4 regions of the Sodalis sp. RH14 genome follow, and region 1 is predicted to be linked to each of the others. Evidence: predicted binding sites of a transcription regulator. Region 1 holds the regulator's gene; each other region holds the start of a gene.
The links. The regulator PurR, encoded in region 1, represses purine synthesis genes. The targets are predictions, from matches to a motif close to CANGCAAACGTTTGCNTG.
Positions count from the first base shown of each region.

Region 2: the regulator PurR is predicted to act here: its motif matches at 2,070-2,087, upstream of ACL2XQ_RS14825 (L-serine ammonia-lyase).
Region 3: the regulator PurR is predicted to act here: its motif matches at 3,450-3,467, upstream of purM (phosphoribosylformylglycinamidine cyclo-ligase).
Region 4: the regulator PurR is predicted to act here: its motif matches at 2,870-2,887, upstream of gcvT (glycine cleavage system aminomethyltransferase GcvT).

Region 1 covers NZ_CP178739.1:2,922,001-2,927,972, forward strand. Annotated here, with positions in the region: gene ACL2XQ_RS13330 (MATE family efflux transporter) at 1-849, opposite strand, end outside; gene ACL2XQ_RS13335 (riboflavin synthase subunit alpha) at 1,055-1,696, shown strand; gene cfa (cyclopropane fatty acyl phospholipid synthase) at 1,950-3,101, opposite strand; gene purR (HTH-type transcriptional repressor PurR) at 3,547-4,563, opposite strand; gene ACL2XQ_RS13350 (YnhF family membrane protein) at 4,801-4,890, shown strand; gene ACL2XQ_RS13355 (NlpC/P60 family protein) at 4,954-5,847, opposite strand.
Region 2 covers NZ_CP178739.1:3,253,736-3,259,707, reverse strand. Annotated here, with positions in the region: gene ACL2XQ_RS14825 (L-serine ammonia-lyase) at 506-1,870, opposite strand; gene ACL2XQ_RS14820 (CoA pyrophosphatase) at 2,343-2,921, opposite strand; gene pabB (aminodeoxychorismate synthase component 1) at 2,918-4,285, opposite strand; partial or broken gene ACL2XQ_RS14810 (YoaH family protein) at 4,454-4,636, shown strand; gene ACL2XQ_RS14805 (RidA family protein) at 4,763-5,107, opposite strand; gene ACL2XQ_RS14800 (ATP-dependent DNA helicase) at 5,233-5,972, shown strand, end outside.
Region 3 covers NZ_CP178739.1:4,171,295-4,177,266, reverse strand. Annotated here, with positions in the region: gene pstA (phosphate ABC transporter permease PstA) at 1-778, shown strand, start outside; gene pstB (phosphate ABC transporter ATP-binding protein PstB) at 792-1,607, shown strand; gene purN (phosphoribosylglycinamide formyltransferase) at 1,712-2,350, opposite strand; gene purM (phosphoribosylformylglycinamidine cyclo-ligase) at 2,350-3,387, opposite strand; gene upp (uracil phosphoribosyltransferase) at 3,623-4,249, shown strand; gene uraA (uracil permease) at 4,307-5,605, shown strand; gene hda (DnaA inactivator Hda) at 5,713-5,972, shown strand, end outside.
Region 4 covers NZ_CP178739.1:4,803,892-4,809,863, reverse strand. Annotated here, with positions in the region: gene pepP (Xaa-Pro aminopeptidase) at 1-171, shown strand, start outside; gene ubiH (2-octaprenyl-6-methoxyphenyl hydroxylase) at 175-1,353, shown strand; gene ubiI (FAD-dependent 2-octaprenylphenol hydroxylase) at 1,397-2,611, shown strand; gene gcvT (glycine cleavage system aminomethyltransferase GcvT) at 2,967-4,064, shown strand; gene gcvH (glycine cleavage system protein GcvH) at 4,091-4,483, shown strand; gene gcvP (aminomethyl-transferring glycine dehydrogenase) at 4,625-5,972, shown strand, end outside.

The DNA of each region.
Region 1 (5,972 bases):
CAGGGAGCTGAAGTTCAAGGCTATTTGATGTCCCGCCACCGCGACGATGCCAAGCGGCGTCACCAGCAGGGCAACCACGGCGAACAGGGTCACTTCAAAGAACAGCGACAGGGCGACGGGTAGACCCAGGCCTGCCAGCCGGCGCAGCGCCGTCCAGTCGGGCCGGGAAAACCCGCCCGGCAGATGCAAATCCTGAAAGCTGCCGGCCCGGCGCATATAAAGCCACATCACCACATACATGAGCCAGTAGACGGATGCGGTGGCGATGCCGCACCCCACGCCGCCCATGGCCGGGATGCCGAATTTGCCGTAGATGAAAATGTAATTGATAGGCACGTTGGCAAGCAGGCCGAGAAAACCTATCGCCATACCGGGCTTGGTTTTGGACAGACCGTCGCATTGGCAACGCAGCACCTGGAAAAACAAATAGCCGGGCGCGCCCCACAGCAGGTAATGCAGGTAGGCGACAGCTTTTTGCGCCAGCACGGGATCGACATGGCGCATTCTCTCGATGACCAGGCGGCAGTTATACAGCACCGCCATAACCAAAATCGCCGCGGCCGCCGCCAGCCAGAATCCCTGGCGTACCTGATGGGCGATACGTTCGCGCCGCCCGGACCCGTTCAACTGCGCGATAACCGGCGTGAGGGCCAGGATCAGACCGTGGCCGAACAGGATGGTGGGCAGCCAGATGGACGTGCCGACGGCGACCGCCGCCATATCCGTCGCGCTGACGGAGCCGGACATGATGGTATCGACCACGCCCATCGACGTTTGGGCTATTTGCGCGAAAATAACCGGTATGGCCAAGGACATTAATGTACGCGCTTCCAGGAAGTACTTCTGCACGTAGGCACCTATGGTTTTATGTGTATGGAATAAGCAGGCGAAAGTTAACATAAAGGTTAAAAATCTGCGGCATAGTGTAAAGCATTTGTCCGGTTATACCAGTGCGGGACGACACAAATCCGTGCGGCGGCGGATTTGGATTTCCTGGGGAAATCGTGCACACTAGCCTGACTGATTCCAGCGGTGGTTTACAGAGGCCAAGGTTATGTTTACGGGTATTGTTCAGGGCACCGCGCCCATTGTGGCAATTGAAGAAAAAGCGAATTTTCGCACGCATTTCGTTTCCCTGCCGGCGGCGATGTTGTCCGGTCTGGAGGAGGGCGCCTCCGTGGCGCACAACGGCTGTTGCCTGACGGTAAGCGGCATTAACGGCGACGTGGTGGCGTTTGATTTGATGAAAGAGACGCTGCGGGTGACCAATCTGGGCGATCTGCAGGTGGGGGATGAGGTGAACGTAGAACGCGCCGCCACCTTTAACGCCGAGATCGGCGGACATGTGATGTCCGGGCATATCATGTGCACTGCCGAGATTGTGAAAATCGTGACGTCGGAAAATAATCGGCAGATTTGGTTCAGAATGCCGGACAAAGCGCTGATGAAATATGTCCTGTATAAAGGATATATCGGCATCGACGGCATCAGCCTGACTATCGGCGAGGTGGCGGCCGATAAATTTTGCGTGCATTTAATACCGGAAACCCTGATGCGCACCACGTTGGGTAAAAAAAGGCTGGGGCAGCGGATCAATATTGAAATCGATCCCCAGACCCAGGCGGTGGTGGATACGGTGGAGCGTGTGCTGGCGCAGCGGGAAGCGGCGATTGCCGCGACGTTAAATACCCTTTAACACGCCTGCCTTGAGTGCGGTGTTGGCGGGCCTAGCGTGCCATGGGGCGCTCTGGCGGCCAGGAGATGGCCGCTTCGACCCCATCGGCGCGCTCTCCCTTTAACACGCCTGCCTTGAGTGCGGTGTTGGCGGGCCTAGCGTGCCATGGGGCACTCTGGCGGCCAGGAGATGGCCGCATCGCCCCCATCGGCGCGCTCTCCCTTTACCACGCCTGTCTTGAGTGCGGTGTTAAAGGGCCTGGCGTGCCATGGTATTAACGGGGTACGCGAATACCGCCATCCACGCCTTCCGGGCTGAATAATACCTGCCATAAATGGATATTGCGCGCGCGGAATGCCCCCGCGCAGGCATTCAGGTAATAACTGAACATACGGTAAAAACGGTCGGAGTATTTGTTGGACAGCGCCGGCCAGGCGGCGACAAAACGTTCATACCAGGCCATGAGCGTTTTGTCGTAATCAGAGCCGAAGTTATGCCAGTCTTCCATAACAAAATGCTTTTCGCTGGCATGGGCAATTTGCTGTACCGACGGCAGGCAGCCGTTGGGGAAAATATACTTATTAATCCACGGGTCGACATTCATATCGGTGATATTCGAGCCGATGGTATGCAGCAGGAACAGGCCATCCCGTTTCAGGTTGCGATCGATAACGTCGAAATAGGTGGCGTAATTCTTGGGGCCTACGTGTTCGAACATGCCGACTGAAACAATACGGTCAAATTGCATATCCAGATCGCGATAGTCCTGCAGCAAAATGGTGACATCCAATCCCTCGCAGCGCGTTTGCGCCAGCTTTTGCTGCTCGGCAGAGATAGTGACGCCCTGTACCGATACGCCATAATTCCTGGCCGCGTAGGCGGCAAGCCCGCCCCAGCCGCAGCCCACGTCCAGCAGCGTCAGGCCGGGTCGCAGCTGCAGTTTTTCGCAAATCATCTTCAGCTTATCCTGCTGGGCTTCCTCGAGGGTGGTCGCCTGTTTCCAGTAGCCGCAGGAATATTGCATATAGGGATCGAGCATCTTTTCAAACAGATCGTTACCCAAATCGTAATGTTCTTTGCCCACGATCCAGGCCCGCTTGCGCGACTGGAGGTTCATCAGCCGGGCGGCGGCAATGCGTAAGGTATCTTTTAAATGATGCGGAAGTTTATTCTCCAGACCCGCCCTGAGAACACGCTGGAAAAAAATGTCCAGCCGCTCACACTCCCACCAGCCATCCATGTAACTCTCGCCCAATCCCAAAGATCCATCCTGCAATACGCGCTTAAAAAATCCCGGATTCTTGATTCGGATATCAAATGGTCTTGAACCATTGAGTTCAATACCGGCTTCAGAGAGCAATTCATGGACGATACGGTACCAATCATTATCATGAAAGCTCAGGTCTTCAACGCACGAGGAACTCATAGCTTCTCCATCACCTTTCTTCTGCAGTGCCCCGTCAGGAAAAGCACTCACCATGCCTGCGGGCTTTATAAGAATCCACGGTTATCCGTGGTGTCTGAAGTATCACCATCAACAGAGGAATATAAAGTAAACCTTAGACTGCGACTTAGCCGGGCGCTTTATAAAAGGGTGATGTCATGTTGGAAAACACGACATACTTTTATACAAATTTATTAGACAACTCGTTATAATTGTTAACGATATTGAGTATAAGCCTGCATTTTAATTTAGACAATAGCTAACGCGCTAATGTATTTCCCATTATAACTTAATGATTTCTCGCTGAAACAATAACTCTTTGCGCAGAGATCATTATATGAAAAATCTTGTGTCCGAGGCGGACGGCGCTTTACATAGCAACAGACCCTGGAGGCGCCAGCCCGTTGCCCGGGCCTGGCGCGTGGCCTTAAGCGGGGAAGGGACCGTCTGCGACCGAACGGCGTTCAATCAGCGACGGATGGACTTCGATGGTTTTGGCGTTCTCGCGTTTGCTGGTAATCCTATCGAGCAGCATGGTAAGCGCCGCCTCGCCCAAATCCTCTTTAGGCTGATGGATGGTGGTCAGCGCCGGGCTGAAAAAGCACGAATTGCGCACGTTGTCGTAGCCGATGATAGAAATATCCTCAGGTACGCTCAGGCCCATTTCATTAATGGCGCACAGTGCGCCCATGGCCATAATGTCGCCGCCGCAGAAGACCGCGGTGGGACGCGGCGTTTGCGCCAGGATTTGTTTCATCGCCAGGTAGCCGGATTCAGGCTCGAAATTGCCTTGCACAATCCAGCGGTCGTTTAACGGGATGCCGGCCTCCGCCATGGCATGCAGATAGCCGCGGTGGCGGCCGCCGCCGGTGTTGCGCGCCAGCTGTCCGGGAATGGCGCCGATGGCGCGATGGCCGCGTTTAAGCAAATATTGCGTCGCCATATAACCGCCGGCAAAGGCGTTATCGATAATGGTGTCGGTAAAATCACGGCGAGCCTCACCCCAATCCATGACCACCATGGGGATATGCTGATATTCCTCAAGCATATCCAGCAGCGTTTCGGGATACTCGGCGCACATCACCAGCAGGCCGTCGACGCGCTTTTGCGCCAGCATCGCCAGATAGGCGCGCTGTTTTTCGAGATCATTGTGCGAATTGCACAATATCAGGGTATAACCGCGAGCAAAGCAATGGTGCTCAATCGCCTCGATAATTTCGGCGAAATAGGGCGCCTCGCTGGTGCTGGCGAGCAGGCCGATGGACTTGGTGCGATTGACCTTCAGGCTGCGCGCCACGGCGCTGGGTGAATAATGCAGTTGTTTAATGGCGTCCAGCACGGCAATTTGAGTGTCTTGCGCAACAAAACGGGTTTTATTGATCACATGCGAAACGGTGGTTGTCGATACATTAGCGCGTTTTGCCACATCTTTAATGGTTGCCATGCCTTTGATACTCCCGTACGCCCTGGCTGGAATAATGTCTGTCGAAGGCGCAAGCACTTTCCGACGCTGTGGAATTAACCGTTAATTTTCGTTCATCCCGCGCCAAAGTGAAAGTGTTAAATGTGGCGGCTACAGGTTGGGAGCAAGCTTTTTCATCGCTGTTATGGCAAACTGACGATAACTGCTCTGCGGGCCGGTGGATAAGGCCGGCGCCCTGGTTTACGTTAAGGAGATAGAATGGACAGCGATTTAAAAATGTCGTTACTGACCACGGTGTTCTCGCTGCTGGTGATTATTGTCTTCAGCTTTACCGCCGTCATGAACTGACACCCTCTCGGTTCAGATATAAAAAAGAGGAGCCTTGGCTCCTCTTTTTTTTCCGGCGCGCCTTCAGCGGATATTTTTCGGCGTGACCACCCGGCGGGCGCCCACGTAATGATCCTGCCAATAATCCTCACTCAGATAGCTGATACGGATATCGCTGCCGGTGCGGGGCGACTGGATAAAGCGACCATTGCCAAGATAGACGCCGACGTGATCCGCCGCGCCGCGATTGGAAATATGGAAAAAGACCAGGTCGCCGCTTTCCAGCTCGTCTTTCTTAACCGGCGCTGCGTCGCGCAGGTGGTACATTTCGTTGGCGGTGCGCGGCATATGGATGCGTACCACATCCTTGTAGGCGTAATAAATCAGGCCGCTGCAGTCAAAGCCGGTATTAGGCGACATGCCGCCCCAACGGTAAGGCTTGCCCATTTGGGAGAGGAGTTTATTCATGGCGGTAAGCTTGGCGGTCTGGTAGCGTTTCTTATGGCTCTCGCTCATCTTTATCGGCTGATCGTTGGCCACCAGTTCTACCGCCGCCTGATCTTTTATCATCCGGTGCCGGCCGTAACCTTTTTTATAGCCTTTTTTCGGCGGAGTGAAGGAGGCTATTTTTTTCGTCGCCGTGGTTTTTGATGCCTTGGCAAGAGGGGACGTTTTGCTTTTCTTCGCGCCGGTTTTCGCCACCGCGGGTTCCAAAGGCCGTTTCACGCCGGCTTTTTCATGCGCCGGTTCCGGCGATTTTTTAATGCTGGCTTTTTCACTGACGGCGGGCGCGCTGGCGACAGGTTTGCTTTTCTTGGCTATTTTTACCGGTTTGCGTTTGCGCCGGTCGCCGGTTTTTGCCGCCGCTGCCTGGGATTTGCGCTGATCGGCATTGACGCCGGCGCTCGGCGCGGCATGTGCCAGGTTCAAAAACAACTGGGTAAAAAGCAACACAAAAAGCGTAAAGCATAAACGCATGATAAACGCTATCCTTATGTGGCCCAAAATAGGGGGTTATCAACACCTCACAGGAATTTAAGCTATTTACCTCGTCATTGCATCATCAATTCACTACTTATTGTGTATAAACGTGAATAAGTTCG
Region 2 (5,972 bases), 330 kb from region 1:
CGACCCCATTGGCACGCTCTCCCTTGAACACGTCTGCCTTGAGTCCGGCGTTGGCGGGCCTGGCATGCCATGGGGCCTCGGTCGGGCGGGAAAACCACGCCCGATTCGACCCCATTGGCACGCTCTCCCTTGAACACGTCTGCCTTGAGTCCGGTGTTGGCGGGCCTGGCATGCCATGGTGCCTCGGTCGGGCGGGAAAATCACGCCCGATTCAACCCCATCGGCACGCTCTCCCTTTAACACGTCTGCCTTGAGTCCGGCGTTGGCGGGCCTGGCATGCCATGGGGCCTCGGTCGGGCGGGAAAACCACGCCCGATTCGACCCCATCGGCATGCTCTCCCTTTAACACGTCTGCCTTGAGTCCGGCGTTGGCGGGCCTACATGCTATGGGGTGCTCGGTCGGGCGAAAAGACCATGCCCGATTCGACCTCATTGGCACGTTTTTCCTTGAACACGTCTGCTTTACGTTCCGCGTTAGCGGGCCAGCAGGGTGTGGGTGATGCGATCAATCGCACTGGACCTTGATGGCCAGGCCGCCGCGCGAGGTTTCGCGGTATTTGGCGTTCATGTCCTTGCCGGTTTCGTACATGGTTTCAATCACCTTATCCAGCGACACCCGCGGCGCGCTGGTGCGCCGCAGCGCCATGCGCGAGGCGTTGATGGCCTTGACAGAGGCGATGGCGTTGCGTTCGATGCAGGGGACCTGTACCTGGCCGGCCACCGGATCGCAGGTCAGCCCCAGATTATGTTCCATGCCGATTTCCGCCGCCACGCAGACCTGCTCGGGACTGCCGCCCATCAATTCCGTCAGTCCCGCCGCCGCCATGGAGCAGGCGACGCCCACTTCACCCTGGCAGCCGACCTCGGCGCCGGAAATGGAGGCGTTCAGCTTATAAAGAATGCCGATGGCGCCGCAGGCCAGGAAATAACGCAGGTAGACCTCGGGCGTGACCGGATCGATAAAATGATCGTAATAAGCCAGCACCGCCGGCACGATGCCGCAGGCGCCGTTGGTCGGCGCGGTGACCACCCTTCCGCCGGCGGCGTTTTCTTCATTGACCGCCAGCGCGAACATATTCACCCAGTCAATCGCCACCATCGGATCGCTGGAGAGCTTATCCGTGGAGACCAGCATGCGCCTGAGCGCCGATGCGCGCCTGGGCACCCGCAGCGGGCCGGGCAATACGCCTTCGGTATTCAGCCCGCGATCGATGCAGGCGCGCATGGTCTGCCAAATATCGGCGAAGTAATTGCCGATATCGGCGCGGCTATGCAGCGCCAGTTCATTAAGCATCACCAGCCCCGACAGCGACAGACCGGTCTGTTTGCACTGGTCGAGCAGCTGCTGGGCGCTGGCGAAAGGGTGGGGCACGGCGATCTGGTCGATAACCGGCTGGCCGAAATGCGCCTCATCAACGATAAAACCGCCGCCGACGGAATAATACGTCTGGCTGTAGATGACCTGTTCGCCGGCGAAGGCGTGAATGCGCATGGCGTTTTCATGCAATGACAGGTAGGAACCGTGGAATACCATGCCGCCTTCGCGGGGAAAATCCACTTCGTGCGGCCCGCCGGCCAGCATCAGGCGCTGGCGTTGCTCAACGTCGCGGATAAAGGCCGGCGCGGCGTCGATATCCACCGTATCGGGACGGTTGCCCGCCAGGCCCAGGATAATGGCGATGTCGGTATGGTGTCCCTTGCCCGTCAGCGATAACGAACCGTAAACATCCACGGCGATGCGCGTGACATCATTGAGCAGCCGTTTATCGACGAGATCGTCCACGAACTGTTTACCGGCTTTCATTGGACCCACGGTATGGGAACTGGACGGGCCGATGCCGATTTTAAACATATCGAAAACGCTTATCACGTTGACTCTCCTCAGAACTGATAAAATACGCATACCCGTGGGTAATGCAGTTAATTGTAATGACTCATGCCGGGTTAGGCTTGCGCTTTCGCATGATAAAAACTAATCCAAAAAAGCGCTTCCTTTGCGTTTGACGACCGATACGAAGCGGTCCTCTACCCCGGGGCGGCCTGGCGTCATGCTGGTTATGGCTAATCTGAAAGCAAGCCGTTGCCCGTGGATCATCTCTTTTCACGTGCGTGCCTGAGACGGTTTTTTGTCGTCAGAAATAATGAGATATACAACCTATATAAATGACTATGTTTAATTATTAATATGGAGTTATATTTCGCAAATATGGCAAAGATAGGAGATTGTAATGGTTTTTATCGCGTTGGGAAGTCTTTTATTGTCGGGGCGCGATGACCATCACGGCGCGGGTTGGTAGGGATAGCGGCGGCCCAACCGGCGGCCGGGAACGAAGGGACGTGCGTTAAAGATGGATGTGTTGGCCCAGCCGATACAAAATCTGCGCGGTCATGCCCCAGACCATATGGCTTTGATACCAGGAAAAATAAACCTGCAGGTTTTTGGCGCGGCGCTGTATTTGCAGGGGAGTATAGCTGGCCAGGGATAACGCCTGGTGCAGGGGCATTTCAAACATGTCCGCCACCTCGTCGCGGCTGGCCCGGAAACGGGTGCCGGCCGCCAGCAGGCCGACGATGGGCGTGACCTGGAAACCGCTGCTGCTGTCCACCGGCGGCAGTTGCCCCAGGACCCTGACCGACGAGGCCGGGATGGCCACTTCTTCGTGGGCCTCGCGCAGCGCGGTGGCGATTAAGGACGCGTCTTCCTTATCCGCCGCCCCGCCGGGGAAGGCCACCTGGCCGGCATGCTTGCGCAGTGTCGCCGATCGGCGCGTCAACAGCACCGTCGGCTGGTGATGGCAGATGATGGGTATCAATACCGCCGCCCGGCGCTGGTTGCGCGCCGGCTCACTGGGCTGCGGCAACTGCAGTTGGAAACGGGTGATGAAATCCGTAAGCGTCAGGGTGTTGTCAGTGCTGTTCATGGGCGATTTAGCTCCAGCAGCAGCGGCAGTATCTTGGCGACCTTGTCCAGGGTTTCCTGGTATTCCGCTTCCTCGCAACTGTCGGCGACGATGCCGCCGCCCGCCCAGCAATAGATGCGCCCTTGTTCCGTGAGCAGCGTGCGGATGGCGATATTGGTGTCCAGGGTGGCGCAGCGGCTCAGGTAGCCGATGCTGCCGCACCAGGCATTACGGCGCTGCGGTTCGAGCTGGTCGATTAACGTCATGGCCTTGATTTTGGGGGCGCCGGTGATGGACCCGCCGGGAAAACAGGCGCGCACCAGATCGCACGGCGTGCGATGGGGGGGCAGCCGCGCGGTAATGGTGCTGACCATATGATGGACTGCCGGAAAGGCCTCGATTTTAAACAGCTCCGGCACCCGGACGCTGCCGGGGACGGCGACCCGTCCGATATCGTTGCGCAGCAAATCCACGATCATCAGGTTTTCCGCCCGGTCTTTTGGCGATGCCGCCAGTTTTTGCCCTTGCAGCCGATCTTGCTCCGCATCCGCCAGGCGCGGCAGCGTGCCCTTGATGGGCCGCGTTTGGATCTGTCCCGCGTTTACCCGCAGGAACCGCTCCGGCGACAGGCTCAGCACCGCCTGGCCGGGCAGGCGCAAAAAAGCGGAAAACGGCGCGGCGTTATGCTCCAGCAGATGGCGGAACGCCTGCCATTCATCGCCCGCGAACGCCGCGCTGAAGCGTTGTGCCAGACAGACCTGGTAACAATCACCCGCTAAAAGATGTTCCTGGATGCGGCGGAATTTTTCGCCATACTCGCCACGGGTCATATTGGCCTGCCAGCCGCTGTTTAAACGAAAGGGCCGGTCGGGTTCGGGTGCCGGCGGCGCCAGCAAATCTTGCTTCAGCGCCGCCGGATCGCGGTAGCTCACCAGGGTCAGGCGGCCAAGGCGATGGTCGGCAATCACCGCCCAGTCATACAGGCCGACGGCCATATCCGGCAGCGTTAAATCCTGTTGGGCATGGTCAGGCAGAGTTTCAATGCGCCGGCCGAGATCGTAGCCGAACAGGCCCAGCGCGCCGCCCAGGAAAGGGAGATCGTCCCGGGCTTCCGGACGCATCCCCATACTGTCCACCTGCTGTTGCACCAGCATAAACGGGTCGCCGCCGCTCATATGCGATTGACCGTCGCGGGAAATCACCGTAACGGCGCCGCGGGTGGTCAGCGTCGCCACCGGGTCGGCGACCATGATATCGAAGCGGCTGTCCGGATGGTCGGCATGGCCCGAGTGCAGCAGCATCGACCAGGGCCGGGCGGCGCGGGGGGCGAACAGGGCGGTAATGGCGTCGCGGTGATAGGGTAAGGCAGTCAGCTGTGGCAACATATCGACACTATGATCCAGGTAATCCAGTCCAGTCTGCCGGCAATAAGCGCCTGGCAGGTGCGAACAGCATGATATCGGCTTCATGGCTGAACATAAAGCGCATTGATTGGCATCGCGGGCGGCGGCGTGAGATAATAACGCATCGACCCGCCCCTCTGGAGAACACGCATGCTGACCGATATGCCAGCGTTAAATCACGAACAGCAGCAGCAGGCCGTTGAGCGCATCCAGGCCCTGATGGCCGACGGCATGAGCAGCGGCGAGGCCATCCGGCTGGTATCCAATGAAATCCGCGCCACCCATACAGGTGAACGGGTATCAATTCGCTGGGATGACGACGAAGACGACGATCGTTCCTATGCCGAGCGCAACGCCGATGAACGCGACGCCCGCAACGCCGCCCTGGAACAGGACGACGACGACGAGGACGGGGCGCTGTAAACGTCCCCGCCGGCCGCACGGGTACCGGCGCGCCGGTCAGATCGCCGCGATGACCTTGATTTCCACTTTGTAGCGCGGGTTCATCAGCCGCGCCTCGACGGTACAGCGCACCGGCGCGCTCCCCGGCACCACCCAGGCGTTCCAGGCGGCGTTCATGGCGGCGAAATCATCGCCGTCGGCCAGGAACACGGTCACATCCAGCAGCCGCGTTTTATTGGAACCCACCCGCTTTAGCAGCCGGTCGATAATCGCCAGCGCCTCGGCGGTTTGCGCGGTGGCGTCGCCATCCAGGTTTTCCGGCACGCTGGTGTAATATACCGTCTGGTTGTGGACAACCGCTTCGGACATGCGCGCGCCGGGATCGATTCGTTCAATGGTCATACTGTTCGCCTTAAAGCCATCATGTAAACCGCCAGCATAACATAGTGTCGTTTTAAGCAAAGAAGGTGGTGGACAACCGCCGGCCTTGGCATAATCCGACAGCAACCGAATGACAGAGAGACAGCGTGACAGATGATTTTGCGCCGCAGGGCGCGTTGGCCAAGGCCATCACCGGATTTAAACCGCGCGAGTCGCAACGCCTGATGGCCGAGGCGATAGCGCAGGCCATCGACACAAAACAGCCGCTGGTGGTGGAGGCCGGCACCGGGACCGGCAAGACGTATGCGTATTTGGTGCCGGCGCTGCGTTCAAAACGCAAGGTTATCATCTCCACCGGCTCCAAGGCGCTGCAGGATCAGCTGTATGCCCGCGACCTGCCCAAAGTGGCGGCGGCGCTGGCGTACCAGGGTCAGGTCGCCCTGCTGAAGGGACGCTCCAACTATTTGTGCCTTGAGCGCATGGAGCAGCAGCTCGCCGGCGGGGTCGGCATGGCGCCGGAAACCCTGGCGGAGCTGGCGGGCGTACGCAACTGGTCGTCGCAGACGGTGGATGGCGACGTGGCCAACTGCGGCGGCATCGCCGAAGACAGCCCGGTATGGCCGCTGGTCACCAGCACCAACGACAACTGCCTGGGCGGCGATTGCCCGCTCTACAAAGAGTGTTTTGTGGTCAAGGCGCGCCGTAAAGCCATGGAGGCCGACGTGATCGTGGTAAACCATCACCTGTTCCTGGCGGATATGGTGGTTAAGGAAGGCGGTTTCGGCGAGCTTATCCCCACCGGCGAGGTGATGATTTTCGACGAAGCGCACCAGATGCCGGATATCGCCAGCCAGTATTTCGGCCAGCAGCTCACCAGCCGTCAACT
Region 3 (5,972 bases), 1.2 Mb from region 1:
TCCGGCGCAGGCCGGGGTTTTCCCGGCCATTGTCGGCACGCTGCTGCTGGTGATGCTGATGTCGGTGATGGTGATGCCGCTCGGGGTGATGGCGGCGGTGTATCTGCATGAATATGCCAAGTCCGGCTGGCTGACCCGGCTAATCCGTATTGCGGTGGGCAACCTGGCGGGGGTGCCCTCTATTGTGTATGGCGTGTTCGGCCTGGGCTTTTTTGTCTATGTGCTTGGCGGTACGCTGGACCAACTGTTTTATGCCGATGCGTTGCCCAATCCGACCTTCGGCACCCCCGGGCTGCTGTGGGCCGCGCTGACGCTGGCCCTGCTGACGTTGCCGGTGGTGATCGTCGCCACCGAGGAAGGCCTGGCGCGCATTCCGCCGTCGCTGCGCCATGGGTCGCTGGCGCTGGGGGCCACCCGGGCGGAAACGCTGTGGCGCGTCGTGCTGCCGGGCGCGGCCCCGGCGATGATCACCGGGCTTATCCTGGCGGTGGCGCGGGCGGCGGGCGAGACCGCGCCGTTGATGCTGGTCGGGGTCATTAAATCCGCGCCGCTGCTGCCGCTGGACGGGGTGTTTCCCTATCTGCACGCCGAGCGGAAATTTATGCATCTGGGCTTCCAGATTTACGATATGGCGCTGCAAAGTCCCGATAGCGACGCGGCGGGTCCTTTGGTCTTCGCCACGGCGCTGTTGCTGGTGGTGATCGTGGTGGGGCTGAACCTGGCGGCCATCGGCCTGCGTCACCGCCTGCGGGAAAAATACCGCGCGCTGGCGCTTTAATGGAGTGTGATTTATGTCCCTGCTAACCCCCGATCTCTTTGCGCAGATGCCGGATGTCCAGCGCTTTACCCCGCAGCAGACTGTCCTGGAGACCGAGCATCTTAGCGTCTCCTACGGCGGACGCACGGTGCTTGAGGATATCACCCTGCGCATCCCGCGCCAGCGTATTACAGCGCTGATCGGTCCCTCCGGCTGCGGCAAATCGACCTTGCTGCGCTGTTTTAACCGCATGAACGATTTGAACGATGATTGCCGCGTCGAAGGCGCGGTGCGCCTGGCGGGGCGGGATGTCAACGACGCGCGGCAGGATGTGGTGGCGCTCCGGCGGCGGGTGGGCATGGTGTTCCAGCGGCCCAATCCCTTTCCGAAATCCATCTACGATAACGTGGTATACGGCCTGCGCCTGCTGGGCATTCGCGACCGGCGGGTGCTGGACGACGCGGCCGAGCAGGCGCTGCGCGCGGCGGCGCTATGGCATGAAGTAAAAGATCGGCTGAAGGAGAATGCGTTCCGCTTGTCCAACGGCCAGCAGCAGCGGCTGGTCATCGCCAGGGCGATAGCCATTGAACCGGAAGTATTGCTGCTGGATGAACCGACCTCGGCGCTTGATCCCATCACCACGCTGACCATCGAGGAACTGATGATTTCGCTGAAAGCGCATTTCACCCTGGTGCTGGTGACCCACAATATGCAGCAGGCCGCGCGGGTATCGGATTATACCGCCTTTATCCATCAGGGCAGGCTGGTGGAATACGCCGGCACCGATCGGCTGTTCACCTCGCCCGCGCAGCGTAAGACCGAAGAATATATTACCGGCCGCCTGCGCTAATTCGCCTGGCGATGTTACCGGCGAAGGGCGTCGGCGCCCAGTGAACGTCCTTACCGGCCGGGCGCCGTGGCTGCCGCCGGCGTTATGGCGCGGCGCGGCGGCGTTTATTCCGCCGCGTATCCCGCCGGCGGCAGGGGCGCGCCGTCCAGCCAGGCGGCGCCTTCCCGCAGCGCAAGCCGGCCGTCCAGCAGCCAGCTTATCACCAGTGGGTAGATGTCATGCTCCTGGGTTTTAATCCGGGCGATCAGGTCGGCCTCGGTGTCCCCGGGGAAGACCGGCACTTTCGCCTGCAGGATGACCGGGCCGCCGTCCAGCTGTTCCGTCACGAAATGCACCGAGGTGCCGTGTTCGCGATCGCCGTTGGCCAACGCCTGGCGATGGGTATGCAGGCCCGGATACAAGGGAAGCAGGGAAGGGTGGATATTCAGCATCCGTCCCGCGTAATGGCTGACAAAGTCCGGCGACAGGATGCGCATATAACCGGCCAGGATCACCGCGTCCGGCTGATAGCGGTCGATGGCCTCGCATAGGGCGCGGTCGAAGGACGCACGGTCGGGATAGTCGCCGGGCAGCAGCGCGCGGGCGGGCACATCGGCGCGGGCGGCGCGCCTGAGTCCTAACGCGTCGGCCCGGTTGCTGAAGACCGCCGCGACCCGCGCCGGCATTCTTTCCTGCCGGCAGGCATCGATCACCGCCTGCAGATTGCTGCCCTCGCCCGAGATCAGCACCACCAGCTTTTTCATTAACGGATAATAACCCGTTCGCCGCCGGCCAGCGTCTGGATCTCGCCCAGCTTCCAGGCGGTCTCGCCCAGGCCGGTCAGCAACGACAGCGCCCGATCGGCGCTGTGCGCAGGCACCACGACAATCATGCCGACGCCGCAGTTAAAGGTGCGGTACATTTCATGGCGGCTGACGTTGCCGGCCTGCTGCAGCCAGCCGAATACCGCCGGCCATTGCCAACTGCCCTCGTCGATGACCGCCTGCGTGTCCGCCGGCAATACCCGGGGGATGTTTTCCCAAAAACCGCCGCCGGTGAGGTGGGCGATGGCGTGGATCTCGGTTTGCGCGATAAGCTCCAGCAGCGCCTTAACATAAATGCGCGTCGGCTCAAGCAGGTGATCGGCCAGGGGCTTGCCGTCCAGTTGGGTGGTGAGCGGGTCGGTCTGGCTGAACTCAAGGATCTTACGCACCAGGGAATACCCGTTGGAGTGCGGGCCGCTTGAGGCCAGGGCCAGCAGAGTATCACCGGCCTGTACCTTGCTGCCGTCGATGATTTCCGATTTTTCCACCACGCCGACGCAAAAACCCGCCACGTCATAATCCTCGCCATGATACATGCCGGGCATTTCCGCCGTTTCGCCGCCGACCAGGGCGCAGCCGGACTGTTTACAGCCTTCGGCAATGCCGGTAATCACCGCCGCCGCGGTATCCACATCCAGTTTGCCGGTGGCGAAATAGTCCAGGAAGAACAGCGGCTCGGCGCCCTGCACCACCAGATCGTTGACACACATCGCCACCAGATCGATGCCGATGGTATCGTGACGTTTTAAATCCATCGCCAGACGCAGCTTGGTGCCGACGCCGTCGGTGCCGGATACCAGGATGGGTTCGCGGTATTTCTGCGGCAGGGCGCATAGCGCGCCGAACCCACCCAGCCCGCCCATGACTTCCGGACGTTTTGTCTGTTTCACCACACCTTTGATGCGGTCTACCAAGGCGTTGCCGGCATCAATATCCACGCCTGCGTCTTTATAGCTGAGAGAGGTTTTATCGGTCACTGCAAGATCCCCACGGAGATGGTATGTTGGCTTGTATTCTGGCGCAGGCAATTCTAACAGCGTGGGCAATCGTTTGCGAGTGGTGATGTCAAACGCCCTCCCGGCTTTTGTTGTCCAGCCTTTATTTCGCTTAACGGTTGATCAGGATCAGCTATTTTCGTATGGCGCAGTAAATAAAAGGGGTTATAATCTCGCGATTTTTTTGCGCAATTAATGCTACTTGGGGAGAATAATGATGAAGATCGTTGAGGTAAAGCACCCGCTTGTGAAACATAAATTAGGTTTGATGCGTGAAAATGATATCAGCACCAAGCGTTTTCGTGAATTGGCCTCTGAAGTGGGAAGTTTACTGACCTACGTAGCAACCGCCGATCTGGAAACTGAAAAGGTCACCATCGAGGGATGGTGCGGTCCGGTGGAAATTGAACAAATCAAGGGTAAGAAAATTACCGTGGTGCCTATCCTGCGCGCGGGCCTGGGCATGATGGACGGCGTGCTGGAGAACGTGCCCAGCGCGCGTATCAGCGTGGTCGGCATGTATCGCGATGAAACCACCCTGGAGCCGGTGCCTTATTTCCAGAAGCTGGCCTCGAGCATCGACGAGCGCATGGCGCTGGTGGTCGACCCGATGCTGGCCACCGGCGGCTCGATGATCGCCACCATCGACCTACTGAAGAAGGCCGGCTGCAAGAGTATCAAGATATTGGTCCTGGTGGCGGCGCCCGAAGGTATCGCGGCGCTGGAAAAAGCCCATCCCGATGTCGAGCTGTATACCGCGGCCATCGACAAGGGGCTTAACGAGCACGGCTACATTATGCCGGGCCTCGGCGATGCGGGCGATAAACTCTTTGGCACCAAATAAAATCAAGCCGGCCGGCAGGCCGGCTTTTTTTTGCTTCTCACTTTAAGGAAACTCAACATGACCCGTCGCGCCATCGGTGTTGATGAACGCCCGCCGCTACTGCAAACCATCCCGCTCAGCTTTCAGCATCTGTTCGCCATGTTCGGCGCCACGGTGCTGGTGCCGATTTTATTTAAAATCAATCCGGCCACCGTCCTGCTGTTTAACGGTATCGGCACCTTGCTGTACCTGTTTATCTGCAAGGGCAAGATCCCGGCGTACCTGGGTTCCAGTTTTGCCTTTATATCGCCGGTGCTGTTGTTGCTGCCGCTGGGCTATGAAGCGGCGCTGGGCGGCTTTATCGCCTGCGGCGCGCTGTTTTGCGTGGTGGCGCTGATCGTCAAGGTCGCCGGTATCGGCTGGATTGACGTGGTGTTTCCGCCGGCCGCCATGGGCGCCATCGTCTCGGTAATCGGCCTGGAACTGGCCGGCGTCGCGGCCAATATGGCGGGGCTGCTGCCGACGGAAGGCGCGCCGGTGGCGAGTTCCACCATTATTATTTCCCTGGTGACCCTGGGTGTTACCGTGCTGGGATCGGTGCTGTTTCGCGGCTTCCTGGCCATTATCCCGATCCTGATCGGGGTGCTGGTGGGCTACGCGCTGGCCTGGGCGATGGGCGTGGTGGATTTATCCCCGGTCGCCGCCGCCCATTGGTTCGCGCTGCCGACCTTTTATACGCCGCGCTTTGAGTGGATCGGCATCCTGACCATCCTGCCGGCGGCGCTGGTGGTGATAGCCGAACACGTCGGCCACCTGGTGGTGACGGCCAATATCGTCAAAAAAGATCTGTTGCGCGATCCCGGCCTGCATCGCTCGCTGTTCGCCAACGGTTTTTCCACCATGCTGTCCGGATTTTTTGGATCGACGCCCAATACCACCTACGGCGAGAATATCGGCGTGATGGCCATTACCAAGGTCTACAGTACCTGGGTTATCGGCGGCGCGGCTATCCTCGCCATCCTGCTTTCCTGCGTCGGCAAGCTGGCGGCGGCCATCCAGGCGGTGCCGGTGCCGGTAATGGGCGGCGTTTCCCTGCTGCTCTACGGGGTGATTGCCGCCTCGGGCATCCGGGTGCTGATCGAATCGAAGGTGGATTATAATAAACCGCAAAATCTGATCCTGACCTCGGTTATCCTTATCATCGGCGTCAGCGGCGCCAAAATCCATCTGGGCGCCGCCGAACTGAAAGGCATGGCGCTGGCCACCGTGGTGGGTATCGGCCTGAGCCTGCTGTTCCGGGTCATTACCCTGGTGCGCGGCGAAGAAGTGATTATCGAGGCGACCGAACTCCCGGCTCCCGAATCCGCCGAAAAATAACCTCGCGCCCACGGGTGTACGGATAACCCGCGGCCGGTGCCCGGCGGTGAAGCAATACGCCGCCGCGGCCATTCTATGATAAACTAGATCGGTTCCCGCCCGTATGCATAGAGGTCTTTCTGAACACGCCGGCACAGCTTTCCTTACCGCTTTATCTCCCCGACGATGAAACTTTCGCCAGCTTTTATCCGGGCGAAAACAGGTCGTTGCTGGCGGCGCTGCACAGCATGCTGGCGCAGGAACACGGCAGCTACCTTTACTTTTGGTCACGCAAGGGGGGAGGCCGCAGCCATCTGATGCACGCCGCCTGCGCCGAACTTTCCCAACGGGGGGAGGCGGTGGGGTATGTGCCGCTGGATAAGCGCAC
Region 4 (5,972 bases), 1.9 Mb from region 1:
GAGCCGGGCATTTATATCGCCGCGGACGCGGATGTGCCGCCGCAATATCGCGGCATCGGCATCCGCATCGAGGACAATATCGTTATCACCGAACAGGGCAACGACAACCTCACCGCATCGGTGGTCAAGGACCCGGATGCCATCGAAGCGCTGATGGCGGCGGCGCGCTAGCCTATGTCGGTGATCATTATCGGCGGCGGCATGGCCGGCGCCACCCTGGCGCTGGCCTTGTCCCGCCTGACCGGCGGGCGGCTGGAGATCGATTTGGTGGAAGCGGCCGCGCCGGAAAGCCGGCGCCATCCCGGTTATGACGCCCGCGCCATCGCCCTGGCCCAGGGCACCAGCCAGCAATTAACCGCCATCGGTGTCTGGCCTTCGCTGATGTCCTGCGCCACGCCCATCACCCGTGTCGAGGTCAGCGATAGCGGCTATCCGGGTAAAGTCTCGCTGTCCGCGCGCGATTACCGCGTACCCGCGCTGGGTTATGTGGTGGAGCTGCACGACGCCGGGCAGCGTTTATTTGCCCTGCTGCGCCAGGCGCCGGGGGTAAGGCTGCACTGCCCCGCGACGCTTACGGATATTACCCGCCGCCAGGACGATATTCTGGCGCGGCTTGACAACGGGACGGAGCTGACCGGCTCGCTGCTGGTGGCGGCGGACGGTTCGCACTCGCAGGCGGCGCGCCATTGCCATATGCAGTGGCGCCAGGAGGACTATGGGCAACTGGCGATTATCGCCAATGTCACCACCGCTGAGGCGCATCAGGGCCGGGCTTATGAGCGTTTTACCGAACATGGGCCGCTGGCCATGCTGCCCATGTCGCAGGGGCGCAGCGCGCTGGTGTGGTGCCTGCCGCAGTCCATGCGCCAGGAAATCACCGGCTGGAGCGAAAGCCGGTTTATCGACGCGCTGCAAGCCGCCTTCGGCTGGCGGCTCGGGCGTATTACCGCCTGCGGGCAGCGGCAGTGTTACCCGCTGCAGCTGCGCACCGCCACGCGCCAGGTAAGCCATCGGCTGGCGCTGGTGGGCAACGCGGCGCAAACCCTGCATCCTATTGCCGGCCAGGGGTTCAACCTGGGCTTGCGTGACGTGATGACCCTGGCGGAAACCCTGGCCGAGGCCCTGGCGCGGGGCGAGGACCCTGGCGCCTACGCCACCCTGCAGCGCTATCAGCAGCGCCGCCTGCCCGATAAGGACCGCACGGTCGGCATTACCGACGGCCTGATACATTTGTTTGCCAACCGGCATCCGCCGCTGGTGGTGGCGCGTAACCTGGGTCTTGCCGCCATGGCCGCTTCGCCGGGGCTGCGCGCCGCGCTGGCGCGGCAAACCCTGGGCTGGGTGGCGCGTTAGCACCCTTACGCTGGTTCCCGGTCTTTAAAAGGATATTACAGTTATGCAAGCATTTGACGTGGTCATCAACGGCGGCGGCATGGTCGGCCTGGCGCTGGCCTGTGGACTCCAGGGCAGCGGCATGCGCGTGGCCGTGCTGGAACAACAGGCGCCGGAGCCGGTGCCGCCGGCCGATAACCCCGCGCTGCGGGTATCGGCCATCAACGCCGCCAGCCAGCGCCTGCTGGAACACCTGCAGGTCTGGGACGATATCGTCGCGCTGCGCGCCAATCCCTACCAGGGCATGCAGGTCTGGGACAACGACGGCTTCGGCAATATCGCCTTTGACGGTAAACAGCTGGGCTACGCCCATCTGGGCCATATCGTCGAGAACCCGGTTATCCACCAGGCGCTGTGGCGCCGGGCCGGGCAGCTGTCCGACGTGACGCTGCTGTGCCCGCGCGCGCCGCGCCAGATTGCCTGGGGCGAGAACGAAGCGTTTATCACCCTCGACGACGGCGGCATGCTGACCGCCCGGCTGGTGGTGGGCGCGGACGGCGCCAACTCCTGGCTGCGCCGCTACGCCGATATTCCGCTGACTTTCTGGGATTACCAGCATCACGCACTAGTGGCCACCGTGCGTACCGAACATCCGCACGGCGGCATTGCGCGCCAGGCCTTTCACGGCGACGGCATCCTGGCGTTCCTGCCGCTGAGCGATCCGCATCTTTGCTCCATCGTCTGGTCCCTGCCGCCCGAGATGGCGCAGTCGCTCCAAGAACAGGCGCCGGCCGGATTTAACGCGCAGCTGGCTGCGCACTTCAACCTGGCGCTGGGGTTATGCGAATTGCAAAGCGAACGGTTAACCTTTCCCCTGACCGCCCGCTATGCGCGGGATTTCGCCGCCCACCGCCTGGTGCTGGTGGGCGACGCGGCGCATACGGTCCATCCGCTGGCCGGGCAGGGGGTAAATCTCGGTTTTATGGACGTGGCGGAACTGCTGTCGGAGCTGCGCCGGCTGCAGCAGGCCGGCAAGGATATCGGCCATCATCCCTACCTGCGGCGCTATGAGCGCCGTCGCAAGCATAGCGCCGCCGTGATGCTGGCCGGCATGCAGGGGTTCCGCCAGTTGTTCGACGGCAATAACCCGCTGAAAAAATGGGTGCGCGACGCGGGACTGCGCCTGGCCGATACGGTACCCGGGGTCAAACCCCGGCTCATCCGCCAGGCCATGGGGTTAAACGATCTGCCCGCATGGCTGGAACCGGGCGCGGTTTGACTGAAATAAACTAATTTAACCCGCTATTTTGCATTATATTTTCTAATCCGATATCGGGAATAAAGTCTTTGCCCCTGACCAAAGTCAGGGTTTTTTGTTATCATATTTTGCTTTTGACGGCCGGCATTTATTGTTTGTGCGCCGTATTCGCCACTTTGCCAACATAACATGCTGATTCATGCCTATTCCCTCCGCCTGCGCCGCCCTGGCCGCAGGATAATTTAATTTATGGTTTCCCCCGGGATTCAGTGGTAACTTCTGGCAAAAGGTATCGTTTGCGCCGCCGGATTCGCTGTGGGCGTCGCGGCGTAAAATTCAATTTTACAGCTCCTGATTTGACGACAAAGAGGACGAGATGGCCCAGCTGACATCGTTGTATGAACAGCACATAGCGTGCGGCGCGAAAATGGTGGACTTCCATGGCTGGATGATGCCGCTGCACTATGGCTCCCAGCTGGAGGAGCATCACCAGGTGCGCCGCGACGCGGGCATGTTTGATGTGTCCCATATGACCATTATCGATTTAACGGGTCCGCGCACCCGCGAATACCTGCGCTACCTGCTGGCGAACGACGTGGCCAAGCTCACCGTGCCCGGCAAGGCGCTCTATAGCGGCATGCTGAACGCCTCAGGCGGCGTTATCGACGATCTGATCGTCTATTTCCTCGAAGAGACTTATTTTCGCCTGGTGGTGAATTCCGCCACCCGCGACAAAGACGTCACCTGGGTGACCGACCACGCGGCCCCCTACGGTGTGTCGGTACGGGTACGCGACGACCTGGCGCTGATTGCCGTACAGGGCCCGCGGGCGCAGGAGAAAGCGCGCACGCTGTTTACCCCCGGGCAGCAGGCGGCGGTGGCCGGGATGAAACCGTTCTTCGGCGTGCAGTCGGAGGATTTATTTATCGCCACCACCGGGTATACCGGCGAGGCGGGATTTGAAATTGCGCTGCCGAAAACCGAGGCGGAGTCCTTCTGGCGCAAACTGCTGGCGGCGGGCGTCAAACCCTGCGGCCTGGGCGCGCGCGATACGCTGCGCCTGGAAGCCGGCATGAACCTGTACGGCCAGGAAATGGATGAGCGTATTTCTCCGCTGGCGGCCAACATGGGCTGGACCATCGCCTGGCAGCCCGAGGATCGGGATTTTATCGGCCGCGAGGCGCTTGAAGCCCAGCGCCGCGCCGGCACCGACCAACTGGTCGGCCTGGTGATGACGGAAAAAGGTGTGCTGCGCAACGACCTGACGGTACACTTTACCGACGCCGACGGTAATATGAAAACGGGCGTGATAACCAGCGGTTCGTTCTCGCCCACCCTGGGTTTCAGCATTGCCATGGCCCGCGTGCCCGCCGGTATCGGCGAGCACGCCATTGTATTAATCCGTAACCGCGAAATGCCGGTTAAGGTGACCAAACCTGGTTTTGTACGCGCCGGTAAACCGGTCGTTCAATAATTAACTTTGCAAGAGTGAGGAAGGCAATGAGCAATGTGCCGCAAGAACTAAAATATACCCCCTCCCACGAATGGGTGCGCAACGAAGGTAACGGCGTGTATACCGTCGGCATTACCGAACATGCCCAGGAACTGCTGGGCGATATGGTGTTTCTCGACCTGCCGGACGTCGGCACATCCTTCGCCGCCAGCGACGATTGCGCGGTAGCCGAATCAGTGAAAGCCGCCTCGGATATCTATGCGCCCATCGGCGGCGAGATCGTGGCGGTGAACGAAGAGCTGGAAGCGTCGCCGGAACTGGTGAACAGCGCGCCCTACACCGAGGGCTGGTTGTTCCAGATCAAGGCCGACGACGAAAGCGAGGTCGCCGGATTGCTTGACGCCGAGGCCTATGAGGCCACGCTCGACGAAGACGAATAACCGCCACCGAGACCCGGTCCCGCACGGTTAATTAGCCGTCCGGAGGCCAACAGGCGGGACAGGGCGTTGGAATACCGGCCCCTGTCCCTGCCGAGCACGTTGCCTTTCCCCGTCCCATGCCCGATGCAGGAATTGTTGTTTATGACCCAGACTCTCAGCCAGCTTGAACACCATGACGCTTTTATCAAGCGTCATATCGGCCCCAGCGCGCAGCAGCAGGCGCATATGCTGTCGGCTATCGGCGCCGCGACGCTCGACGCGTTGATTGGCCACATCGTCCCGGCCGACATCCAGCTGCCGGCGCCTCCGGCGGTCGGCGATGCGGCCACGGAATCCCAGGCGCTGGCGGAGCTCAGGGCCATGGCGAGTCTTAACCAGCGGTTTAAAACCTATATCGGCATGGGCTACAGCGCGGTGGTCACCCCGCCGGTGATCCTGCGCAACATGCTGGAAAACCCGGGCTGGTACACCGCCTATACGCCTTACCAGCCGGAGGTCGCCCAGGGGCGCCTGGAAGCCTTACTGAATTTCCAGCAACTGACCCTCGACCTGACCGGGCTGGATATCGCCTCCGCCTCGCTGCTGGATGAAGCCACGGCGGCGGCGGAAGCCATGGCGCTGGCCAAGCGCGCCAGCAAGCTCAAACAGGCCAATGTGTTTTTTGTCGCCGACGATGTCCATCCGCAAACGCTGGACGTGGTGCGCACCCGCGCCGAGACCTTCGGTTTCGAGGTGATCACCGGCCCGGCCCCGCGCGCGCTGGAACAGCAGGGCGTCTTCGGCGTGCTGCTGCAACAGACGGGCACCACCGGCGAACTGCATGATTACCGCGCGCTGCTGGCCGAACTGAAAACCCGTCACATCATCAGCTGCGTGGCGGCCGATATGATGGCGCTGGTGCTGCTGGCGGCGCCGGGCGCGCAGGGGGCCGACGTGGTGTTCGGCTCTTCCCAGCGTTTCGGCGTGCCCATGGGCTACGGCGGCCCGCACGCGGCATTTTTCGCCGCCCGTGACGACGTCAAGCGCTCCATGCCGGGACGTATTATCGGCGTGTCCCGCGACGCGGCCGGCAGTACCGCCCTGCGCATGGCGATGCAAACCCGCGAGCAGCATATCCGCCGCGAAAAGGCCAACTCCAATATCTGCACCTCGCAGGTACTGCTGGCCAATATCGCCGGCCTGTACGCGGTCTACCACGGTCCGGAAGGATTGAAACGCATCGCCGCGCGCATCCATCGCCTGACCGCCATCCTGGCTTCCGGCCTGACGGCGGCGGGACTGACGCTGCGCCATGCCCGGTGGTTCGATACCCTCACCGTCAATGTGGCGGATAAAGACGCGGTGATAAGCCGCGCGCTGGCCCGCGGCATTAACCTGCGCGCCGACCTGGACGGGGCGGTGGGGATAACGCTTGATGAAACCACCGGCCGCGACGATCTTGCCGCGCTGTACGGCGTGGTGACCGGCGGCGACGCCGTGCTGGATATCG